DNA from 3 places in the Actinomadura graeca genome. Region 2 is predicted to be linked to each of the others. Evidence: riboswitches for the same ligand, from Rfam matches in the RefSeq annotation. Region 2 holds a riboswitch; each other region holds the start of a gene.

Region 1 (3,267 bases), 1.3 Mb from region 2:
GCTCGACCGGCTCGTGCTTCTTCCCGTCGATCTCCCGGGTGACGACCTGCGGCTTGCCGACGGTCAGCTCGTAGCCCTCGCGGCGCATGTTCTCGACGAGGATCGCCAGGGCGAGCTCGCCGCGGCCCTGTACCTCCCAGGCGTCCGGGCGCTCGGTCGGCAGGACGCGGATCGACACGTTGCCGACCAGCTCCCGGTCGATCCGGTCCTTGACCATCCGGGCGGTGACCTTCGTGCCCTTCTCGCGGCCCGCCATCGGCCCGGTGTTGGTGCCGATCGTCATCGAGATCGCGGGCTCGTCCACGGTGATCAGCGGCAGCGGGCGCGGGTCGTCCGGGTCGGCGATCGTGTCGCCGATCATGATCTCGGGGATGCCGGCGATCGCGATGATGTCCCCGGGCCCGGCCTCGTCGGCGGGCCTGCGGGTGAGCGCCTCCGTCATCAGCAGCTCGGTGATCTTCACCTTCTCGACGCTGCCGTCGTGCCGGCACCAGGCGACCTGCTGGCCCTTCTTGATCGTCCCGGCGTGCACGCGGCACAGCGCGATCCGGCCGAGGTAGCTGGAGGCGTCCAGGTTCGTGACGTGCGCCTGGAGCGGCGCGTCCGGGTCGTAGGCCGGCGCCGGGATCGTCTCGGTGATGACGCCGAAGAGGGGCTCCAGATCCTCGCTGTCGGGCATCTGCCCGTCGGCGGGCTTGTTCAGCGAGGCCCGCCCGGCGCGGCCGGAGGCGTACACGATCGGGAAGTCGATCTGGTCCTCACCGGCGTCGAGGTCCATGAACAGCTCGTACGTCTCGTCCACGACCTCGTCGATGCGGGCGTCGGGACGGTCGGTCTTGTTGACCACGAGGATCACCGGCAGCCGCGCGGCGAGGGCCTTGCGCAGGACGAACCGGGTCTGCGGCAGCGGACCTTCGCTGGCGTCCACGAGCAGCACGACGCCGTCCACCATCGACAGCCCGCGCTCGACCTCACCGCCGAAGTCGGCGTGGCCGGGGGTGTCGATGATGTTGATCGTCAGGCCGTTGTGCCGGACGGCGGTGTTCTTCGCGAGAATGGTGATGCCCTTCTCGCGCTCCAGGTCGTTGGAGTCCATGACGCGGTCGTCGACGTCCTGGTTCTCGCGGAAGGCACCGGACTGCCAGAGCATGGCGTCGACCAGCGTCGTCTTGCCGTGGTCGACATGGGCGACGATCGCGACGTTCCGGAGGTCGTCTCGCGTGGAGATGGGCATGCGGGCTCGCCTTGCGTGAGAGTTCAGGAGTCGCCGCAGACGCGCGGCAGGCCCCATTCTACTTGGCCGGGCGCCCGACCCCGCCCGAGTAGGACGTACCGCCCGTCACACGGTTTTCGGATTGGCCAACTTTGCCCATCCTTTGTACTCTCCCTCAAGATCCGGTCGTCTGGAGGCCCCGCCCCCCGGGGTCTGCGGCCGGAGCGCCGAGTCTCCCACCGCGGAGAACCGGGGACCCACCATCCCTGGGGTGAATCGACGCACGTCGTAGGGCGCCTCCTGGCCCGAACCCGTCAGCTAACCCGGTAGGCGCGCAGGGAGAGGAGAACACCGGCTTGGCACCGGATTCCCACCGGCGGCGCCGCCGCGCGCCCGCCGCCACCGCGGCCACCGTCATCCTGATCGCCCTCGGCGCCACCGCGCCGATCGCCGCGCACGCGGCGCAGCCGTTCGGGGCGCCGTCCCCGGACCCGCTGCCGACCTCGGAGAGCGGCCTCCGCAAGAGCCTCGGCGAACTCAACGTCGAGGCCGAGAAGCTCACCGAGAAGTACAACAAGACCCGCGTCGACCTGGGCAGGGCCCGCAAGGACGAGCAGGCCGCCGCAGAGGCCGCCGCCGCCCTGGAGGCCCAGGCCGCCCCCGCCCGCGAGCGCCTCGGACGGCTGGCCGCAGCGAACTACATGAGCGGCGGGCCCGACGCGATCTTCGGGACGGGCGGCTCCACCGACGGCCTGTCCGACCGGGCCTACCTTGCCCAGAATCAGGCCACGGCCGTCGCGGCCCTGCGCAAGCAGATCGACCAGGCCTACCAGGCAAGACGCGCCGCCGAGGCCAAGACCGCGCAGGTCCGCCAGGCCGCCGCCCAGGCCGAGGCCGCCCGCCGCGCCGCCAAGGCCAAGGTGACGGAAGTCACCAAACGGCTCGACAAACTGACCACCACCCACATCAAGGACCCCCGCACCGGCCTTTCGGCGACGATCAAGGGTTCCGGCCTCCCCGCCAAGATGGCCCGCAAGGCGCTCACCAAGCTCGGCTCCCCCTACGTGTGGGCCGCCGCCGGGCCCGGCACCTTCGACTGTTCCGGCCTCGTCGTCTGGGCATACGCCCAGGTCGGCAAGCCGGGCCTCCCCCATTACACCGGCGACCTGCTCGCCCTCGGCCACCGCGTCTCCCGCGGCTCCCTGCGCTCCGGCGACCTGGTGTACTTCGGCAGCAGCGTCCACCACATGGGCATCTACCTGGGCGGAGGCAAGTTCCTGCACGCCCCGCAGACCGGCGATGTGGTGAAGATCTCCAACCTCTCCGACCGCTCCGACTTCGCCGGCGCCAACCGCATCGGTTGATCCCGGCCGCCTGGGTCGGGTCAGGGGTGCCAGGGATGGGAGTGGGCCAGTTCTTCTATGACGGGACGGTCCCCGGGGAGCCAGTCGACGTCGTAGAGCTCGGCGGGGGTGAGCCAGCGTAGTTCGAGGTGCTCCAGGGCGCGTGGCTTGCCCTGGATTATCTCGGCCGTCCACACCCTGAGGAGACTGCGTTCGCTCAGGCGCCAGTCGCCGCCGATGCGGCGGCCCAGGCGGACCTTGATGGCGAGTTCCTCGTGGCACTCGCGGACGAGGGCGTCCTCGTCCGACTCGCCCGGGTCCACCTTGCCGCCGGGCAGCTCCCATCCGCCGGCCATGTGCGGCGGCTCCGCGCGCTGGGCGCTGAGCAGCCGTCCGTCCGAAATGATCGCGGCACCCACCACGACGAGGTCGATCGTCACCAGCTCCTTGGGTTTCCTTCCGCAACGTTCACTCTGAGACGGTGGCGCGGGCCGGGCCGGTTCCGTTCACGACGCGTGTCGCGTCCCGGACGATCGCCTCCAGGTGGCCGCCGTGCGCGCCGCGCCAGTAGACCCGCCCGCACTCGGCGCACCGGCCGTAGACGTCGTAGCTGCGGCGGGTGCCCGCCTCCAGGTCCCGCTCGATGTCGCGTTTGTCCACCTGGACGAGGGGGCCATTGCAGGCGGTGCAGCGCGTCCAGGGCGCCAGGGC
Region 2 (3,267 bases):
CAGGAGGCGTCGCCGCGGACGTTGTTCCGTGCATCACCGTTTCACTGCACCACTTCCGCGCATCGCTGTTCTCGGTCAGCACTGCCGAGCAGCACCGTTTCAAGATCGTAGTTGTAGAGCGTGACCCGTTGCGGCGGTTCGGGCCCGGACCATGCCCGCCGCCCATACGGCAGCAAGTTCCGCACGACCGAGCACTCATGCACGACCGAGCACTCATGCACGACCCGAGTTCCTCCGTACGGCGGACTCGTCTTCGCAGCAGGCTGCCTCTGCATGGGCGCGCACCCATGCACGCACACATCTGTTCGTGTGTTCCGCGCAGCTCGCGGGTTGCGGATCGCGGGTTGCCGGGTTGCGGTCAGGCGACCCGGACTCCGCCGGCGAAGGGGCGTCCGGCGATGGGGGCGATCTTCACGACGTCGCCGGTGTGCGGGGCGTGGATCATCTTGCCGCCGCCCACGTACATCCCCATGTGGTGCAGATCGGAGTGGAAGAACACGAGGTCGCCCGGCTGGAGCTGGCTCTCGGGGACGTGCGTGCCTGCGTTGTACTGGCTGCCGGTGTAGTGCGGCAGGTTGATCCCGACCTGCTTGTAGGCCCACATCGTCAGGCCGGAGCAGTCGAACGTGGTCGGGCCGGCGGCGCCCCACACGTAAGGACGTCCGATCTTGGTCATCGCGTACCGCAGCGCCTGCGCGCCCTTGCCGGTGCCGATGACGGGGAGCTTGGCGAGCTGCGTGGGATCCCTCTTGACGAGCTTGCCGCGGACCTTCTCGTAGGTCTGCGTGACCTTCTTGCGCTGGGAGTCGAGATCCGCGCGGAGCTGGGACACCTGGCTCGCGCGCGCTTCGGCCGCCTTGCGCGCGCGCTGGGCGGCCTGCATGGCCTGCATCAGTCCGAGGACCTTCGAGCTGTCGCGCGTGGCGAAGTAGTTGAGCGTGGCGGCCTGGTCGAGGACGGCCTGCGGGTCCTGCGCGGCGACGAACGTGATCGTCGGGTCGGAGCCGCCTTGCATGTAGCTGGTGGCGGCGAGCGCGCCGACCTTCTCGCGGATGCCCTTGAGGGACTCCTCCTGCCGCCTGGCGTTGTCGGCGGCGACCTTCGCGGCCCGCTGCGACTGCTGGAGCTTGACCTTCAGGCCGTTGTACCGCTCGGTCATCTGCTCCAGCTGGTCGGCGAGCTTCAGCGCCTGGGACCTGAGCTCCTTCGTCGAGGGCTCGGGGTCGGCGTGCGCGGCCGCGACCGTGTGCGGGGCCATAGCGTGCGGTGCGACGGAGACGACGGCGAGCGCCCCCGTGACGGCGATCGACCGTCCCCGGAGACGTGCTGCGCGTCCCACCCGCGGACGTGCCGAGCGTGAAAAGGATGCAGGCCGCGACGGCTCCACCGGTTCTCCTCTCCTCGTCCGCCTACCGGGTTAGCTGACGGGTTCGGGCCGGAGCAGCCCGTCCGCGGGCACGCGCGGTCAGCCGCGCGCGGATGCGGATTCACCCCTTCCGGTGCCGGCCCCAGGACGGTTCCCGGGGCGCTCCGGGAGTGGGGTCCCCGGCTCCTCGTGGCCACTGGTTGCGGCCCGGGGACTCGGCGGTCCGGCCTCCGCAATGCGGCAGGCCGACATCAGCGCAGGACACTAACGGACGCGCGATTGGATGCCAACCAGAACATGCGAATTCCCTGGTCGTGGCGTAGTTTCTCCGTCGGCTGCCGGTCCCCGCGCACGTCGGCGGTGTGCTTCAGATCACTATCCGTCGCCGTTGTCCGTGAGGACTAGTTGTTTTTGGCTAGTCACTCGCGGTCGTCACCTCGGGTGGGGGCGGGGCCGACAACAAGTGAACGTCGGTCGTTCGATAGTGTCGCCTGTTTGTGGAAGTCGTGATCCGGCGTGCTCGTACCGCCGACGTGCAGGAGATCCGCAGGCTGGTCGACCTGTACGCCGCGTCGGGACGGCGCCTGCTCAAGAAGTCCACCGTCAAGCTGTACGAGGACGTGCAGGAGTTCTGGGTCGCCGAGGACATCCAGGGCGGGGCGTCCGGGGAGCCGGGGACGCTCGTCGGCTGCGGTGCCCTGCATGTGATGTGGGAGGACCTGGCCGAGGTCCGCTCCGTCGCCGTGGCCAGGGGATGCGGGGGACGTGGCATCGGGCATCGGATCGTCACGCGGCTTCTGGAAACGGCTCGGGAACTGGGCGTGCGGAGGGTGTTCTGCCTTACCTTCGAAGTGGAGTTCTTCGCGCGCCACGGCTTCCAGCCGATCCTCGGTACTCCGGTGGCGCCAGAGGTGTACGAGGAACTTCTCCGCTCGTACGACGAGGGCGTGGCAGAGTTCCTCGACCTCGACCGGGTCAAGCCGAATACGTTGGGCAACACCCGGATGTTGCTTCGCCTGGAGGACTGACCCCCGATGAGTGATTCCCACGACCGCGGACGGCCCTACCAGCCGCCACAGGGACAGGGTTCGTACGGACCGCCGCCTCCGTACCAAAATCCTCCACAGCGCCAGCAGCCGCAGGAGCAACGGCAGCAAGCCCGGCAGCAGCAGTGGCAGCAGCAGCCCCAGCAACAGCAGTGGCAACAGGACCAATGGCAACAGCAGTCGTACGAGCAGCAGTCGTACCAACGCCACGAACCGTCCTATGACGAGTACGGCGACTCCGGGAACGCCGCGGATCTGCCGCTGGCGCCCATCCACCGTCGCGCCGGGGCGCGCATCATCGACAACGCCCTTGTCGCGGTCTTCGGTTTCGCGCTCGTCCTCCCCGTCACGGTCGGCGCGTTCGGCCTCGGCAAGGCCGGCAGCAAGGCGGAGGACGAGGGGGGCATCTGGAACTGGCCCATCATCTTCACCCTGTTCTTCGTCCTGTCGGTGCTGCCGTTCATCTACGAGGCCGTCCAGCTGTCGATGTGGGGACGGACGCTAGGCAAGCGCGTGCTCGGCCTTGGCGTCGTCCAGGTGCGCCCGGCGGGCGCGGCGGTGACGACCACGCAGGCGGTGTGGCGCGCGGCCGTCACCCACGTCGCGTACCAGATCGGTGTGTTCTTCTTCCTCGTCCTCGCCGTGATGGTGTGGAGCTACGCCGCGTACGGAATGCTGCTCGTCTGGGCGGGCGGGCTGATGGCGTACCTGTGGGCGATCTGGGACCAGCCCTTGCACCAGGCCCTCCACGACCGCTTCTCGGGGACGATCGTCATCGACGAGCGGGTGGACGACTCCGAGTACAACGAGTACGCGGAGTAGAGCTGCGATGGCGGCCTCGCAGCGCCCCGGCGA
Region 3 (3,267 bases), 180 kb from region 2:
TGTCCCTTCTCCTTCGGGAGGTCGATGCGCACTGGTTGTCTCCCGGTTCTCGGAAACGGGTTCACGGGTCACGGGCCGGCGCGGCGGCGTCCCCGTCCGCAACAGCCGGGCGACGGCCGTATCGGCCGTCCCGGCAGATCAAGGCCGCGGCTCGGTGAAGTTAAATATGAACGACAACAGAAAAGCTTCGACATTGACAGCCCTTTGTTGTCAGAACTATTCTTACCGCAGATTTCCGGGCCCGCCAGGAATACCGCGGACGTGCCGTCCCCCCCGGCACGTCCGCGCCCTCTCCGCCTCCCCCGGAAGGCCGCCATGACGATCGCCGGACGCACGGTCACCGCCGCTCTGGGCTCCGCGTTCACCCTTGCCGCCCTATTCTCGTCCCCCTCCTCCGCTTCGGCGGACCCGACCGTCCCACCCCCCGGAAGCGTCACCATCTCCCTGGTGGACAGCATCGGCTCGGGTTGCCCGAAGGGGACCGTGGGCTTCTCCGCCGACCCGGTCTCTTTCACCTTCACCCTCACGCCCGCCGGTTTCCGCGCGCAGGCGGGCGGCACGTCCCAGCCGACGGACCACCGGCGCAACTGCCAGAACACGGTGGGCGTCGCAGCCCCGGAGGAGTTCACCTTCGCGATCGCCGAGGCCGACCACGGCGGCCACGCCCACCTGGCACCGGGCGCATCCGGCCAGGTCAGCTGGCGCCATCATTTCCAGGGCTCGGGGACACCAGGGACGACGTGGCGCCACTCCTTGTCCGGCCCGTATTCGGACGGCTGGCAATTCACCGACAAGATCGACATCGCGTCGCTGGACTTCAGGCGATGCGGGGAAAGCCGGCACACCTACATCGGCCTGGAGCTCACGGTGGACCGCGGTACGTCCGACGCGTCCGAGACGAGCCTCATGCTGATGGAGCCGCCCGACGGCAGCACCTTCCGGCTGGTCTGGAAGCGCTGCCCCAAGCCCTGAGCGGCTCGCCCCGCCTCCCCCGGAGACCGCGTGGCGCGAGCGGCGGTGCCGTGACCTGAACCCGCTCCGGGACGACGCCGGAGGTCCCGGATACCCCTGTACGCGGGCGCTTCCGGGCTACTGAGGCGCTGACCTGGGACGTTGATGATTTTGTGGCAGTTTGCCATCCATTGACGTTCGGAGTAGCTTGTCGCACACCAAAGCGCCTGCCAGGCGTTTTGCCCCACCGTGTCCACCCGGACACGATCGCCCCGCCTGACGCCGTCGGGCGGGGACGGCGGCGCGATCCACGCGTCGCCCTGCGATGTCCTGCCGCGCGGGTCCTCTGCCTGAGACCCGATCGTCAGCCCGACCATGCGCACGCGATGGCGTGCTGGCGCTGAGAGAAGCCAGGACCAGGTCGCAGAGCACGGCGCCCCCGCTGGGGTGCCCCCCCTTCCGCGGGCGACGATGCCCCGGAGCCAGACCTGTTCATACCCCTCGTGGACGCCCGTCCGGGCGTCCGCCCGCCTAGTCCGCGCCATGTCGCCGTGCCACCACGGCGGCTCGCGGAGCCGGGGACCCACCCTTCACGACCTGGGGTGAATCGGCCTGCCCGCAGGCCGTAGGGCGACTTCCACGCCCGAACCCGTCAGCTAACCCGGTAGGCGGCCTGGAAGCCAAGGAGTTTTCCCTTGCAAGGCAACCACGACAACAAGCGCGGTCCTCTCGGCCGCCGTACCATCGGCGCTCTCGTCCTCCTCGCCGGTATCGGCGTGGCCGCGGCCACCGCGCAGGCGTCGGTGATGTCCGACCCGGACTCCGGTAAGTCGGTCGCGGCCGTCGAAACCGTTCCCCCGAAGCGCACCTCCGACCGGACCAGGGCCGACTCCCCGCACAGGACGGCCGTCCCTCACAAGGCCGTCCCCAAGAAGGCGGACGCCCCCGATAAGAAGAAGGCCGCCGCCAAGAAGTCGGACGACTCCAGGCGGAAGAGGAAGACGGCCCCGGCGGACACCGACGCCCGGTCCGCGGTCATCGCCCGGGCCAAGACCTGGAACCCGCACAGCGGCGACCGCGTCCCCTACAGCCAGACCAGGTACCACGACGGGTACCGCACGGACTGCTCGGGTTTCGTGTCGATGGCGCTGGGACTGTCCGCGCCCGGCCTGAACACCGTCGGCCTCACCTCGTCGCGGTACACCGAGCGCATCACGATGTCCGAGCTGAAGAAGGGCGACCTCGTCATGGACGCGCTCGGAACCAACACCACCCGGCACGTCGTCATCTTCGAGAAGTGGGCCAACAAAGCGCACACCGCCTACTGGGCGTACGAGCAGCGCGGAAGGTACGGCACCGACTACCGGACGCGTGACTACGGCCTGTCCTCGGGCAGCGAGTACAAGGCGTACCGTCCGACGAACCTCTGAATCGCCGGAAACGGTGAACGGCGCCCGGCCGGGGCATTTCCCGGCCGGGCGCTCCGCGTTTCCTGGCCGATCCTTGGGCCAATCAATACGGTGGCGCCGGAGAGGCAGGGGTTCTCGCGGGAAGTCAGAGCAGAGCCGCTCAACGAGATCCCATCGGAGGACGCGATGGCCCTGCACACCGTGTCGTCTTCCGCCGAGGACACCTTCACCATGCCGCTGAGCGAGCGGACGCTCGCGAAGCACCGGATCCCCGACGTGGAGTCGGATCCGCGCGCGGTGTACCAGGCGATCCGCGCGGAGCTGCTGCTGGACGGGAACTCCTCGCAGAACCTCGCGACGTTCTGCACGACGTGGAGCGAGGACGAGGTGCGCCGCCTGATGGCGGAGAGCCTCGACAAGAACATGATCGACAAGGACGAGTACCCGCAGACCGCCGAGATGGAGAGCCGCTGCGTGCACATCCTCGCCGACCTGTGGCACTCGCCCGCGCGCCGGGACACGGTGGGCTGCTCGACGACGGGGTCCAGCGAGGCGTGCATGCTCGGCGGGCTCGCGCTGAAGCGGCGGTGGCGGCAGCGGCGGGAGGCCGAGGGCGGGCCGGCGGACCGGCCGAACCTCGTCGCCGGGCCGGTGCAGGTCTGCTGGGAGAAGTTCGCGCGGTACTTCGACGTGGAGCTGCGGCAGGTCCCGCTGGAGGCCGGGGCGACGGGGCTGCGGCCCGGGCAGCTGCGGCGGTACGTCGACGAGAACACCATCGGCGTCGTGGCCATCCTCGGCGTCACGTTCACCTGCGACTACGAGCCCGTGGCGGAGATCGCGAAGGAGCTGGACGCGATCCAGGCCGACACCGGGCTCGACGTCCCCCTGCACGTGGACGCCGCCAGCG

What was found. Region 2 has a riboswitch for cyclic di-AMP ahead of AGRA3207_RS23475 (C40 family peptidase). Riboswitches for the same ligand answer to the same signal wherever they lie in the genome.
Region 1: linked by a shared signal. The riboswitch ahead of AGRA3207_RS29110 (C40 family peptidase) and the one ahead of AGRA3207_RS23475 (C40 family peptidase) in region 2 are both predicted to bind cyclic di-AMP.
Region 3: linked by a shared signal. The riboswitch ahead of AGRA3207_RS22710 (NlpC/P60 family protein) and the one ahead of AGRA3207_RS23475 (C40 family peptidase) in region 2 are both predicted to bind cyclic di-AMP.

Annotation. Positions count from the first base shown of each region.
Region 1 covers NZ_CP059572.1:6,575,042-6,578,308, reverse strand. The annotation lists gene typA (translational GTPase TypA) at 1-1,234, opposite strand, end outside; cyclic di-AMP (ydaO/yuaA leader) riboswitch at 1,429-1,562, shown strand; gene AGRA3207_RS29110 (C40 family peptidase) at 1,570-2,577, shown strand; gene AGRA3207_RS29105 ((deoxy)nucleoside triphosphate pyrophosphohydrolase) at 2,598-2,990, opposite strand; gene AGRA3207_RS29100 (Mut7-C RNAse domain-containing protein) at 3,025-3,267, opposite strand, start outside.
Region 2 covers NZ_CP059572.1:5,292,249-5,295,515, forward strand. The annotation lists gene AGRA3207_RS23475 (C40 family peptidase) at 359-1,339, opposite strand; cyclic di-AMP (ydaO/yuaA leader) riboswitch at 1,391-1,538, opposite strand; gene AGRA3207_RS23480 (amino-acid N-acetyltransferase) at 1,864-2,394, shown strand; gene AGRA3207_RS23485 (RDD family protein) at 2,401-3,234, shown strand; gene AGRA3207_RS23490 (RDD family protein) at 3,242-3,267, shown strand, end outside.
Region 3 covers NZ_CP059572.1:5,108,174-5,111,440, reverse strand. The annotation lists gene AGRA3207_RS22715 (DUF4360 domain-containing protein) at 448-972, shown strand; cyclic di-AMP (ydaO/yuaA leader) riboswitch at 1,489-1,638, shown strand; gene AGRA3207_RS22710 (NlpC/P60 family protein) at 1,647-2,381, shown strand; gene gad (glutamate decarboxylase) at 2,547-3,267, shown strand, end outside.